4 regions of the Rheinheimera sp. ATLC3 genome follow, and region 1 is predicted to be linked to each of the others. Evidence: predicted binding sites of a transcription regulator. Region 1 holds the regulator's gene; each other region holds the start of a gene.

The links. The regulator sigma-54, encoded in region 1, starts transcription at its own class of promoters, with help from an activator protein. The targets are predictions, from matches to a motif close to TGGCANGNTNCNTGCTT.
Region 2: a site for sigma-54 is predicted at 1,335-1,351, ahead of AC5SV9_RS05250 (flagellar protein MotY). Genes of this name have one in related genera too.
Region 3: a site for sigma-54 is predicted at 1,450-1,466, ahead of AC5SV9_RS03715 (flagellar basal body rod protein FlgF). Genes of this name have one in related genera too.
Region 4: a site for sigma-54 is predicted at 1,335-1,351, ahead of AC5SV9_RS14590 (TorF family putative porin). Genes of this name have one in related genera too.

Annotation. Positions count from the first base shown of each region.
Region 1 is NZ_CM182103.1:1,827,111-1,830,209, reverse strand. Features, by position in the region: gene ptsN (PTS IIA-like nitrogen regulatory protein PtsN) at 1-67, opposite strand, end outside; gene hpf (ribosome hibernation promoting factor) at 75-362, opposite strand; gene AC5SV9_RS08535 (RNA polymerase factor sigma-54) at 389-1,876, opposite strand; gene lptB (LPS export ABC transporter ATP-binding protein) at 1,929-2,651, opposite strand; gene lptA (lipopolysaccharide transport periplasmic protein LptA) at 2,648-3,099, opposite strand, start outside.
Region 2 is NZ_CM182103.1:1,110,365-1,113,463, reverse strand. Features, by position in the region: gene AC5SV9_RS05260 (Grx4 family monothiol glutaredoxin) at 190-531, shown strand; gene rnt (ribonuclease T) at 593-1,273, opposite strand; gene AC5SV9_RS05250 (flagellar protein MotY) at 1,403-2,272, shown strand; gene AC5SV9_RS05245 (hypothetical protein) at 2,286-2,618, opposite strand; gene AC5SV9_RS05240 (response regulator) at 2,688-3,099, opposite strand, start outside.
Region 3 is NZ_CM182103.1:784,758-787,856, reverse strand. Features, by position in the region: gene AC5SV9_RS03725 (flagellar hook assembly protein FlgD) at 1-24, shown strand, start outside; gene flgE (flagellar hook protein FlgE) at 44-1,357, shown strand; gene AC5SV9_RS03715 (flagellar basal body rod protein FlgF) at 1,500-2,246, shown strand; gene flgG (flagellar basal-body rod protein FlgG) at 2,283-3,071, shown strand; gene flgH (flagellar basal body L-ring protein FlgH) at 3,083-3,099, shown strand, end outside.
Region 4 is NZ_CM182103.1:3,158,944-3,162,042, forward strand. Features, by position in the region: gene AC5SV9_RS14575 (Dam family site-specific DNA-(adenine-N6)-methyltransferase) at 1-111, shown strand, start outside; gene AC5SV9_RS14580 (DUF2970 domain-containing protein) at 56-250, opposite strand; gene AC5SV9_RS14585 (hypothetical protein) at 250-501, opposite strand; gene AC5SV9_RS14590 (TorF family putative porin) at 618-1,298, opposite strand; gene rpe (ribulose-phosphate 3-epimerase) at 1,532-2,206, shown strand; gene trpS (tryptophan--tRNA ligase) at 2,309-3,099, shown strand, end outside.

The sequences.
Region 1 (3,099 bases):
TCTTGCTGTTAAAAAGAACTGCACTTTTAGTGCAGTTCTCGGTAAGCATTGCGGTTAAATTCGTCATAATCTAATCAGTGTCGGGCTATTTTCTCTTTATGCTTAATGACCTGGCGATCTAACTTGTCTATCAACTGGTCTATGGCAGCATACATATTTTCATCTTCAGATACTGCGAATACTTCAGCACCATTAAGATGCAGCTTAGCTTCAGCAATCTGTTTCAATTTTTCCACGTTTAGGATCACATGTACATTGTTTATATGATCAAAGTGCCTTTCCAGTTTGGCAAATTTACTATCTACGTATTGTTTTAAGGCAGTGGTGATTTCAACATGGCGACCGGTCAGATTGATTTGCATAGACATATTCCTTCTTTTAGGCTTATTTACAGCAAGGTCTTGCGTTGATTTGACGGCGGAATATACAGAGACTCACGATACTTAGCGATGGTACGCCGCGCAACGTTAATGCCCTGTTCCATCAGAATATCGGCCATTTTACTGTCACTAAGCGGTTTGGCCGGATTCTCCGCCGCCACTAATTTCTTAATAAATGCACGAATAGCTGTCGAAGAACATTCTCCACCACTTTCTGTACTCACATGGCTGGAAAAGAAGAATTTAAGCTCAAATATACCCCGGGGTGTATGCATATATTTCTGCGTCGTGACTCGCGAGATTGTCGATTCATGCATGCCAACCATTTCGGCAACGTCATTTAACACCATAGGCTTCATCGCTTCCTCTCCGTGCTCAAAAAAAGCCTGCTGCTGCTGAACGATACAATTTGCCACTTTTAATAACGTTTCGTTGCGGCTTTCCAGACTTTTCAGAAACCATTTTGCTTCCTGCAGATGAGAGCGGATAAACTGGGTATCTGCGCTATTTTTTGCGGTACGCGACATCGCGGCATACTGCTGGTTTATACGTACTTTAGGCATAGCGTCAGGGTTTAGTTCAACCTGCCAACGGCCTTTTACTTTTATCACGCTAACGTCCGGAATAACGTATTGTTGCTCTTCACGAATAACGTCAGCGCCTGGGCGGGGGTTAAGGCTATGGATCAGCCGCATGACTTCCCGTAACTCGTCTTCTTTCAGTTTAGTCACACGCATCAAAGAACGAAAGTCACGGTTAGCTAAAAGTTCTGTATGGTCACGGATCATGCTTTGCGCAGCTGACAGGAAGGGGGTATCCGCGGCAAACTGGCGTAGTTGAACCAGCAAACACTCCTGAATAGATCTGGCACCAACCCCCACCGGGTCGAATAACTGAATACGCTTAATGACGGCTTCAACTTCGTCGGCTTCGATATCCTCTATCCCCAGCGACTCCAGAATCTCCTCGCAGCTGATGGTCAACAGGCCATTGTCGTCAATGGCTTCAATAATAATTTCAGCTATTGCCCGGTCAGTATCCGAGAAGGGCGTAAGTTGCATTTGCCAGCGCAGGTAGTCCTGTAACGTTTCACTGGTTTCACCCTGATAGACAAAATCTTCATCGCTGCCGCTGTTTCCGGCACTTACCGGCGCTGCACTAACCAAATCATCCCAGTTGTTGTCCAGCGGCAAGTCTTCCTGAATATTCTGCTCTGACATCGCTTCACTGCTGTCAGGTTCGCTCGGCTCATAGTTGTCGTCTGCTATCTGTTCTGAGTCGGTAGAGTTGAGTGAGGAAGGATCTGAGGTGTCTTTGGCATCAGCAGAAAAACTGTCATAGTCGTCTTCGGCTTCCAGCAATGGATTGGCATCCAATGCTTCCTGAATTTCCTGTTGCAACTCAATCGTTGACAGCTGTAACAAGCGTATAGCCTGCTGCAACTGCGGCGTCATGGTAAGTTGCTGTCCTAAGCGAAGTTGCAAAGAGGGCTTCATCTACTTCTACCGTTATCCTACTGAATAATGTGTTGAGATTGTTTTTCGCTAACTATAGCCTGAATTGCTCACCGAGGTATACATCACGGACCTTCTGATTTGCCAATACCTCTTGCGGTGGTCCCGACGCAATCAGCTCGCCATGACTGACAATATAGGCAATTTCGCAGACATCAAGCGTCTCGCGCACGTTGTGGTCGGTTATTAATACACCAATACCGCGCTGACACAGATGCTGGATAATCTTTTTGATATCCAGTACTGATATTGGGTCTACGCCGGCAAAAGGTTCGTCGAGCAGAATAAAAGCCGGGTCTGCTGCCAGTGCCCTTGCTATCTCTACCCTGCGCCTTTCGCCACCAGACAGGCTCATGCCAAGACTATGCTTGATATGGCCAATATGAAATTCTTCCAGTAAATCGTCTGCTATTTCTTCGCGTCTGCTGGCACTGAGATCTTTGCGGGTTTGTAATATAGCCAGCAGGTTTTCATATACCGTCAGCTTGCGGAAAATTGAACTCTCCTGCGGCAGATACCCTATGCCCTGACGGGCCCGGGTATGAATGGGGTCGAAGGTGATATCTTTGTCGTTCAGGCTGATATGACCTTTGTCTGATGGCACCAGACCGACAATCATATAAAAAGTCGTCGTTTTGCCTGCCCCATTGGGCCCGAGCAAACCGACGATCTGACCTGCATTCACTTCAAGGCTGACATCTTTAACAACTTGCCGGCCTTTGTAACTTTTCGCCAGGTGCGAAGCAACTAACTTCATGGATTATTCTTTTCCTCCGGCGTAAAAATCGTTGTTACGCGTTTTGACTCGTTACTTTCCGCACTTAGTTGCTGTTTTTCCACGTTATATTTGATAATGGACGCTTTGACAACACTACCGCTTTGCGTCAGCTCTGCGTCTCCACTCAACGTCAGAGTGCGGTTTGACGGCTCATACCGCATTTCACTTGCCGTGGCGGTAACCGGCTTACCATCCGCTAATAACTGAGAATAACTCACGGGTGAACCGGTAGCGATATATACCTCTTTGCCCTTGCCTGCACTGGCATTAATCTCCAGCTGGTCGGCTTTCATCTGTAGTGAGCCTTGTGTAATCACCACATTATTACGATAAGTCAGGACGTTTTCCTGCACTGAAACCAGATTATCGGCATCGATCTGAATTTGTTGGGTGTAGTCTGGCTGTGCAGCCATCACCGCAGAGCTGC
Region 2 (3,099 bases), 720 kb from region 1:
AACCTGACTAAAATACTCAAGTTTTACAGTGGTGGTGACGGCCTGCCTGGGTGTAGTGAAACTGTGTTGAGCAGAGCGTCGGGTCGTTGCGATGGAGATGGGGATTTTTTCCTGGATCTCAAGTGCCAGAAGTTGCATAACAGCGTAAAATATCTGCCAGTCTGAAAATGCTTATGTTGTGAGGTAGTGATGGAAACATTAGATAAAATTAAGCAGCAAATTGCTGAGAATCCGATTCTGTTATTTATGAAAGGCTCGCCGAAGTTTCCGAGCTGTGGCTTTTCCGCGCAAGCGTCGCAGGCACTGATTGCCTGTGGTGAGCAGTTTGCTTATGTTGATATTCTGCAAAACCCGGATATTCGCGCTGAGTTGCCAAAGTATGCAAACTGGCCAACGTTCCCACAGTTATGGGTTGAAGGCGAGCTGATAGGTGGTTGTGACATCGTGTTGGAAATGTTTCAACGCGGAGAGTTACAACCCTTAATCAAAGAAACCGCTGCCAAACACGAAACAGACACTGCGGCAGAATAACCCGTTCATCGATAAAAAAAGCCACTATAACGTGGCTTTTTTATCGGATCAACAGACATGGCTACACTGCATCCAGTGTCTCTGGATTGTCGTCTTCGGCCCCGGCACACGGCAAATTAGCCAATGGCCATCCTCCCAACTGCTGCCAGCGGTTAACGATATAACAAAATAGTTCTGCTGTGCGCTCGGTATCATACAAAGCACTGTGTGCTTCTTTGTTGTCGAAGGCTATGCCAGCTGTCTGACAGGCTTTAGCCAGCACTGTTTGGCCCAGCGCCAGTGCTGACAAACTGGTGGTATCAAAGGATACAAAAGCATGAAATGGCGACCGTTTGAAATTCAGCCTTTGTACCGCAGCATTAAAGAAACCCTGATCAAAAGCGGCATTGTGCGCAACAATAACACTGCGCTGACACCCCGCGTCTTTTTGTGCTTTACGCACGGCTTTGCAAATTTCGGTAATGGCTTCGCGTTCTGTTACAGCTGCACGCAAAGGATTAAACGGGTCTATACCGTTAAATGCCAGTGAGCTTGCATCCAGATTTGCACCTTCAAATGGCTGGACATGAAAGTGCAGTGTTTGCTGTGGGATCAGTTCGCCGTTGTCATTCATACCCAGCAACGTGGCTGCGATTTCCAGTAGCGCATCGGTTTTTGCATTAAAGCCTGCCGTCTCCACGTCGATAACTACCGGGTAGTAGCCGCGAAAACGTTGTGCAAGCAGAGAACTAGGTTGTGTCATAACATCGCCATTTAATAAATCAGCGGCTATTATGCCAAAAAAATGTGTCAGCGTCTTGTTGCGGCACAGTGCTTGCTAGCTTATGACAGGAATGGCAAAGAGTTGTTTAGTGTAATGAGAAGCCGGATTATGCGAACCTGTATAGCGCTTAGTGCGCTGATAACATCTACTGTGGCGCTGTCACAGCCACAATTGCGTCAATATTCTGCCGCGATTGAGCAGTCAAGCTGGTTGTTAAGTAAAAACTCGCCGGTAGAGTGCCAGTTACAGCATGAAATACCGCAATTTGGTCAGGCGGTTTTTCGCAGTGTGGCCAGCAAAGGGCTGAATCTGGATTTTGAATTGCAGATGCTACGTTTGCCAGACAGTTATGCGCTGGCTGAAGTGCTGTCTGTGCCGCCGTCCTGGCGCCCGGGCGAGCCTGCTAAGGCCGTCGCCAGCATGCAGCTGCTGAAGCAATATAACGGCGAGTTACCAAAGAAAACAGCCTGGACATTGCTGACCGAATTGGAGCATGGCTTTAGCCCGACATTCTATTTTAGCGATTGGTACAGCCCGTACGATAAAGTGGTTGCAGCGATGAATCCTGTGCAATTTCTATCTACCTATCAGAAGTTTAATGTCTGCGTGTCTAAGCTTCTGCCTTACAGTTTTGATGATATTGCGTTTACCGTGCTAAGTTATGAAAGTGGTGGCGATCAGCTAACCCGGGAGTCTGAACGCAGGCTTGCTCAGATCGCGGAATACCTGAAATATGATCCCGAAATAGACTTTGTTGAAATTCAGGGTTACACCGACAGTTATGGCGGCCGTTGGATGAACGAGCAATTGTCGGTGAAGCGGGCGGAGAAAGTGAAAAGCTTTTTTGTGGCAGCAGGACTGAGTGAAGAGCGGGTGCAGGTCGAAGGCTTTGGCGAACGGCGGCACGTTGCGCCCAACGATACGGCTATAGAGCGCAAAAAGAACCGCCGGGTGGTTTTGCAGCTGACTAAACCCTGAGCCGGTTGCCGGCTCAGTTTTGCACCATAATATCGACCTGGCGCCACTCATCCCGGCTTGAGATCAGAATGCGTACACGGTTACCGTTCACGGTAAAATACAGCTGTTCGCGACCATAATTCTGCTGGGCCATCTCTGGCTGTCCAAGCTGTTGAATATAATAATCACGCAGGGCTGATTCACTTTGCTGGCTGAAAAAACTCAGCACTGCAGGCATTTTGTTATCCAGACGGGCAAACTCCCGTGCATCGGCCGGTACCGGGATTTGATAAAAGTCGTTGCCATAGCTTTTAGTTGAAAAGCCACAAAGGATAAAAGCCACACTCAGAAAAGCCACTAAGCGCATGATATTTCCTTATTTTAATTTGCTTTGTTTTATCTACCTTAACAAATTTTTCTCCAGTGCGCCGCAAGATTATATTGTATTGAGCTGCACAGGCTGAGGCTGAGTGCGTTTTTCAAATAAGCGCATTGCAGACAATATTTTATCGCCACTAAAGGGTTTAACAATAAAGGTCGCGGCGCCGGCTGCTATGCTTTGTTGCACATTTTCCAATGTGCTAAAGCCACTGATCATCGCAACAAAGCATTCCGGGCGTTCTTGCTTAAACTTTTTCAGCAGCTCCAGACCAGAGCTGTCTGGCAGCTCGATGTCGAGAAAGACTAAATCCGGTGGTTGCATATTGAACATCGTTAGTGCCGACGAGGCATTATGCGCGTTAAAAAAGCTGAATGTAGTGTGCTTTAGCAGCTTACTGCTGGTCAAAGCCATGATGTTGTTACGTAGCAGTTGTCGGCTGTAGTCTACATCGTCAACCAGTAAAATC
Region 3 (3,099 bases), 1.0 Mb from region 1:
GTTTTAGAAGTATCTTACAGTTAATAGCGAGCTGAGGTGAATTATGAGTTTTAATATCGCATTAAGCGGCCTGGCCGCAGCGCAGAAAGATTTGGATACCACGGCAAATAACATTGCCAACGTAAATACAACTGGCTTTAAAGAGTCACGGGCAGAGTTTGCAGACGTTTATGCAACCTCTATTTTTGCCTCTGGCCGCACTAAGGTCGGTGATGGTGTGACCACCTCTGTTGTTGCACAGCAGTTTAGCCAAGGGTCGTTGCAATTTACCAATAACTCGCTGGATTTGGCGATAACCGGTGAAGGCTTTTTTGCTCTGACGCCAGATCGTTTCTCGCAAGATTTAACCTACACCCGGGCTGGTGCTTTTAAGCTGAATAAAGATAATTTTATTGTCGATAACAAAGGCAATTTCTTGCAGGGCTTTGCGGTAGACCCTGTTGACGGGGAAAATCAGTCGGTTAGCCTAAGTACCACGCAACCAATTTCGATCCCGACATCCGCCGGTGCGCCTCGTGCGACTAATAACATTTTCTTGAGCATGAACTTAGATTCCCGTGTAGTAGCACCTGGTGCTGCTTTTGATCCAACGGACCGCGCAACTTACAATCATTCGACGTCAGTTACCGTTTATGACAGCCTGGGGGAGTCTCATCAGGTAACAACGTACTTTCGTAAGCAGGGCGCTCCGGCGGTAAATACCTGGGACACTTTTGTGGTGTGGGATAACAAAACAGCAGCACCGCCAGCTGCAGATTCGTGGTTTGCTGGCGATCCGGTAGAATTTGACTCTAACGGTAATTTTATTGAAACAACACCATTGCCGGTTATCACTATACCTGCCACAGCTCTTAATGACCCGGCAAATACTTACCTAACGAATGGTGCACAGGCTGTCTCTGATGTTGTCGTTAACTTCCGTGACGCTTCCGGTGTCAGAACTCCCACACAATATGCTTCGATTTTTGACGTAGAGAATTTGAGCCAGGATGGTACTACCGTCGGTAACTTAACCGGAGTAGATATTGATGCTTTTGGCCGAGTGTTGGCCAGTTACAGTAACGGTGACTCTGCCTATCTGGCGCAGGTGGCGATGGTGCGTTTTGCCAACGTTCAAGGCTTAAAGCAGGTTGGTAATACATCATGGAAACAAAGTATTACTTCAGGTGAACCTATAGGCGGGCAGGCTAATACCGGTACTTTTGGCGCGGTAAATGCGTCCTCGCTGGAGCAATCAAACGTTAACCTGACCACTGAACTGGTTGACTTAATCAGTGCCCAGCGTAACTTCCAGGCAAACTCCAGGGCGCTGGAAGTTAACAGTACCTTACAGCAGACAGTGCTGCAGATACGATAAGCATGGTTTAGCTGAAAAACACCACCCTTCGCGGTGGTGTTTTTTTATTGGGAAAAGCGTTGCGGCCAGCAGCTTTACTGCATTTTTATATGTGGCATCAAATTTGCTTTGGAAGTAGCAACGACGACTGACGGAGCGCGTTATGGATCACCTGTTATATATCGCCATGAGTGGTGCCAAAGAAAATATGAACGGTATGGCACTGCGTTCAAACAACCTGGCTAACGCCAGTACGACCGGCTTTAAGGCTGATTTTGAGCAGGCCAGGTCAATGCAGGCTTTTGGCGAAGGTTTACCGACACGGGTATTTTCGCTGACAGAACGCCCAGGTCAAAACTTTGACGCCGGTGCTGTCATCATGACTGAGCGCGAGCTTGATGTGGCAATTCAGGGGGATGGCTGGCTTGCGGTGCAAGCACAGGATGGTAATGAAGCATACACGCGTAGCGGCAGTTTGCAGATAAGCCCCCTTGGTATGCTGGAAACCGTAACAGGTTTGCCTGTGCTGGGAGACGATGGTCCTATTCAGTTGCCGGTGCCGCTGGCAAAGGTTGAAATTGCGCAGGACGGCACTGTCAGTGCACTGCCCCTTGGCGCACCTGCAGATGCTATAGCGCCCGTTGGGCGTATTAAGCTGGTAAGGCCGGTGAACAACGAGTTGGATAAGGGTACTGATGGTTTGTTCCGTCGTAAAGACGGTCAGATAGAAGAGGCCAGTGCCGATGTCAGTTTGCTCAAAGGTGCGTTGGAAGGCAGTAACGTCAATGCTGTTGGCGAGATGACTTACATGATTAGCCTGCAACGTCAGTTTGAGATCCAGGTGAAAATGATGAAAAGCGCTGAAGAAATGGACCGTCAACAGAATCAACTGCTGAGAATCGTCGGCTAACAGATTATTGAAAGGGCGATAGCCCGGGAGGCAAACATGCATCCAGCTTTATGGATTAGTAAGACCGGATTAGACGCGAAACAGCGCGATATCTCGGTTATTTCAAACAACCTGGCCAACGCCAGCACCGTTGGGTTTAAGAAAAGCCGGGCAATTTTTGAAGACTTGCTGTACCAGAATGTCAATCAGCCTGGTGGTGCATCATCACAGAATACTGAATTGCCTAACGGGTTAATGCTTGGCGCAGGCACAAAAGTGGTGGCTACACAGAAAAACTTTACCCAGGGCAATATGATCACAACAGACAACAGTCTGGACGTGATGATACAAGGCCATGGTTTTTTTGAAATTCTGATGCCGGACGGCACCATTTCATATACCCGCAATGGCCAGTTTACTGTTGATGATGAAGGTAACGTCGTGACCTCAGGTGCCGGTTATCAGGTTCAGCCGAATATCGTTGTGCCGCCAGATGCGACAAGTATCACTATAGCGCAGGACGGTCAGGTTTCAGTGCAGTTACCTGGTCAGGGGCAACCTGCCGTGCTTGGTCAGCTTACCGTGACAAATTTTATAAATCCGGCGGGTTTAGAGCCTATCGGGCAAAACCTGTTCCGTGAAACCGGCGCCAGCGGCGACCCTGTGCAGGGCATACCCGGGCTGGAAGGGCTGGGCATTATTGTGCAGGGCTCGCTTGAAACATCAAACGTTAACGTTACTGAAGAGCTGGTTAACCTGATTGAAAGTCAGCGGGTATATGAGATGAACTCAAAAGTGATTTCATCTGTTGACCAAATGCTGGGTACGGCGATTCAGCAGCTGTAATGGGAGGCCTTATGTTACGCATTATGTC
Region 4 (3,099 bases), 1.3 Mb from region 1:
AGCCAGAAAGGGTCAAGCAGAGGCAAGGTTGCTGAGTTGTTTGCAGTTTACCAGGCTATGCCAGTGCCCAGGTTACAACAGCTAGCAGTAACGCCACAAAAAGCAGGGTGAAGATTACACCAGCTATAATAAAGGGTAATGGCGAAGTGGCAGAAAAGTCGCGCTGACGCTGTTGCTCTGACTGTACACCCACCATAGCGCCTAACACTGCTTTAATGACTTGTATCAGACCAGGCTTATGCTCAGGCATTAGCTTTTTTGCGTTGGAGATAGTCTGCTTAGCAGTTCAAGCAGATCAATAAAATGGAACTGAGTAGAACGGCTTTTGCCCTGAAACCAACTGTACCAGTTTTGCTGGCCAGAACTTATACATTCCTGTATTGATGCCGTTTCAGCATGACACTGACTACCGTGCAATGCGGAGGGTAAGACAAAACAAATGGTACCGGCGGTGAAACCAGCTGAAATAAATACTGCTTTTAATAGCTTGGTAAATTTCATGTTAAATCCATTTGTTTTTTAAAACGCTTAAATAGTAAAACAATCAGCTTGTTGATACAAGCTGATTGTTTATTAAACAGATAAAAATGTTCTAGCCGGTACAAAAGCTCTTTAGATCAGAAACTTTTTGAAATAGAAAAGATAACGCGACTATCTGCCAGATAAGAACCGTCGATATCGGTATCTACATAGGCAAGACTTAAGCCGGCGCCTAGAACTTCAGTACTGACACCTACACTCCAGTCCAGATAACTGGCGCTGCTGTCATCATATTCATTCTGACCAACATGCAGATCAAGGCTTAGATTATCCATTAACGCATAGCTGTAGTTTGCATAAATATAAAAGAAGTCTCCGCTGTTGGCATAGTAATCATCGCTGTATGCCAGGCCGAAAGTGAGGTCTTTGTATGACAATGAACCATACACTTCCCAAAAGTTCGAACCATCGATTTCAGTGTTGGGGTAACCATAACGCATAATACCGACATCGGTTGACCAGTCTTCGTTGATAGAACCGCTCCAACCCAGCAGAACATCCAGCTCCAGGGTGCCTTCAGCAAGAAAATCTACGTTAGAACCCCATACCGAAAGATAAAAGCCTGACTCATCGGTCAATGACAAACCGCCTTGCAGCGCAGGTGCTTCTTCTGTTTGAGAAATACCGCGGAATGCATAATCTGAGGTAATCGTTATGTCTCCGCCCAGTTCAATGGCACTCGCAGTAAAACTGCTGACTGACAGTCCAAGTAAAAACATACTACTTACTAACGTTTTCATTTTTGTTGATGTTTTCATTTTATTTGCCTTTTTCTCTGTTCCCTGTCGATCGTATTCCAAGATATATGCCAGCTGAAATACTATAGATTAATCATTTACTTATGATTATTGACTACGTTCGTTACAAATAGGTTGGGCTGAGTTGGTGCGGTTTTGCTCGTTTTTTGTGCAGGGGGCGCAACTAGTGTCTCCGTGCTTTTTTATGACAAATTCAGTACAGTCTGCAGCTGGCTAACTATAGGAAAGACGCTATGCAACCGTATCTAATTGCCCCTTCGATTCTGTCTGCTGATTTCGCCCGGCTGGGAGAAGATGTTGCCGCAGTTATACAGGCTGGTGGTGATGTAGTGCACTTTGATGTCATGGATAACCACTATGTGCCTAACCTGACCATGGGGCCTATGGTATGCCAGGCACTGCGAAACTATGGCATATCAGCACCAATAGACGTACACCTGATGGTGGAGCCGGTGGATACGCTGGTGCCACAATTTGCTGCGGCCGGAGCGAATATCATTAGTTTTCATCCGGAGGCTTCGCGCCATGTTGACCGAACTTTACAGCTTATCAGACAACATGGGTGTCAGGCTGGTCTGGTGTTTAATCCGGCAACGCCACTTAGCTATCTGGACTATGTACTGGACAAAGTTGATGTAGTGCTGTTGATGTCGGTCAATCCTGGTTTTGGCGGGCAAAAGTTTATTGCACAGACTCTCGATAAAATTGCCGCAGCACGCAGCATTATTGACCGGAGTGGCTTTTCTATCAGACTGGAAGTCGATGGTGGTATTACTGCTGATAATATTGCAGATATTGCCGCCGCGGGGGCTGATATGTTTGTTGCTGGCTCAGCCATATTCAATGCTGATAATTATTCGGTTGCAATAGATGACATGCGGCAGCAACTGGCAAAAGTCGTCCGCTGAGCTGCTTTTTTACTGTTGCAAAAGAATGATGTGGTTATAATGCAGCACTTATTCCCGGCTGCTGCCGGCTAATCGATATAAATGTCTTAAATGGATACAACTATGAGCAACAAGCCAATTGTACTAAGTGGCGCACAGCCGTCCGGCCAACTGACGATAGGAAATTATCTGGGCGCTTTGCGGCAGTGGGACAAAATGCAGGATGACTATGATTGCTTATATTGTATCGTTGATTTGCATGCCATTACGGTGCGCCAGGATCCGGCTGCGCTGCGCTCAGCGTCACTGGATAGCCTGGCACTGTATTTAGCTTGTGGTATCGATCCTAACCGCTCAGCAGTATTTATGCAGTCTCATGTGCCGGAGCACAGCCAACTGGCCTGGGTGCTGAACTGTTACACCCAGTTTGGTGAGCTCAGCCGGATGACGCAGTTTAAAGATAAGTCCGAGCGTCATACGCATAATGTTAATGCGGGTTTGTTTACTTATCCGGTGTTAATGGCGGCAGATATTTTACTGTATCAGGCGAATCAGATCCCGGTTGGGCATGATCAAAAACAACATCTTGAATTAGCCCGTGATGTGGCCATGCGTTTTAATGCACTGCATGGCGATATTTTCACAGTACCAGAGCCGTTTATTCCACCAGTAGCCGCGCGGGTGATGAGCTTGCAGGACCCGACCAAGAAAATGTCAAAGTCGGATGAAAACCCGTGGAACTTCGTCGGCTTGTTGGAAGATCCGAAGATGATCAGCAAGAAGTTTAAAAAGGCGATGACAGATTCCGAAGATCCACCAAGGGTACGTTTTGACCTGGATGCGAAACCGGGTGTAGCCAATCTGCTTAGCATTTTAAGCGGTGTAACCGGCAAAACTATTGCCGCATTGGAAGC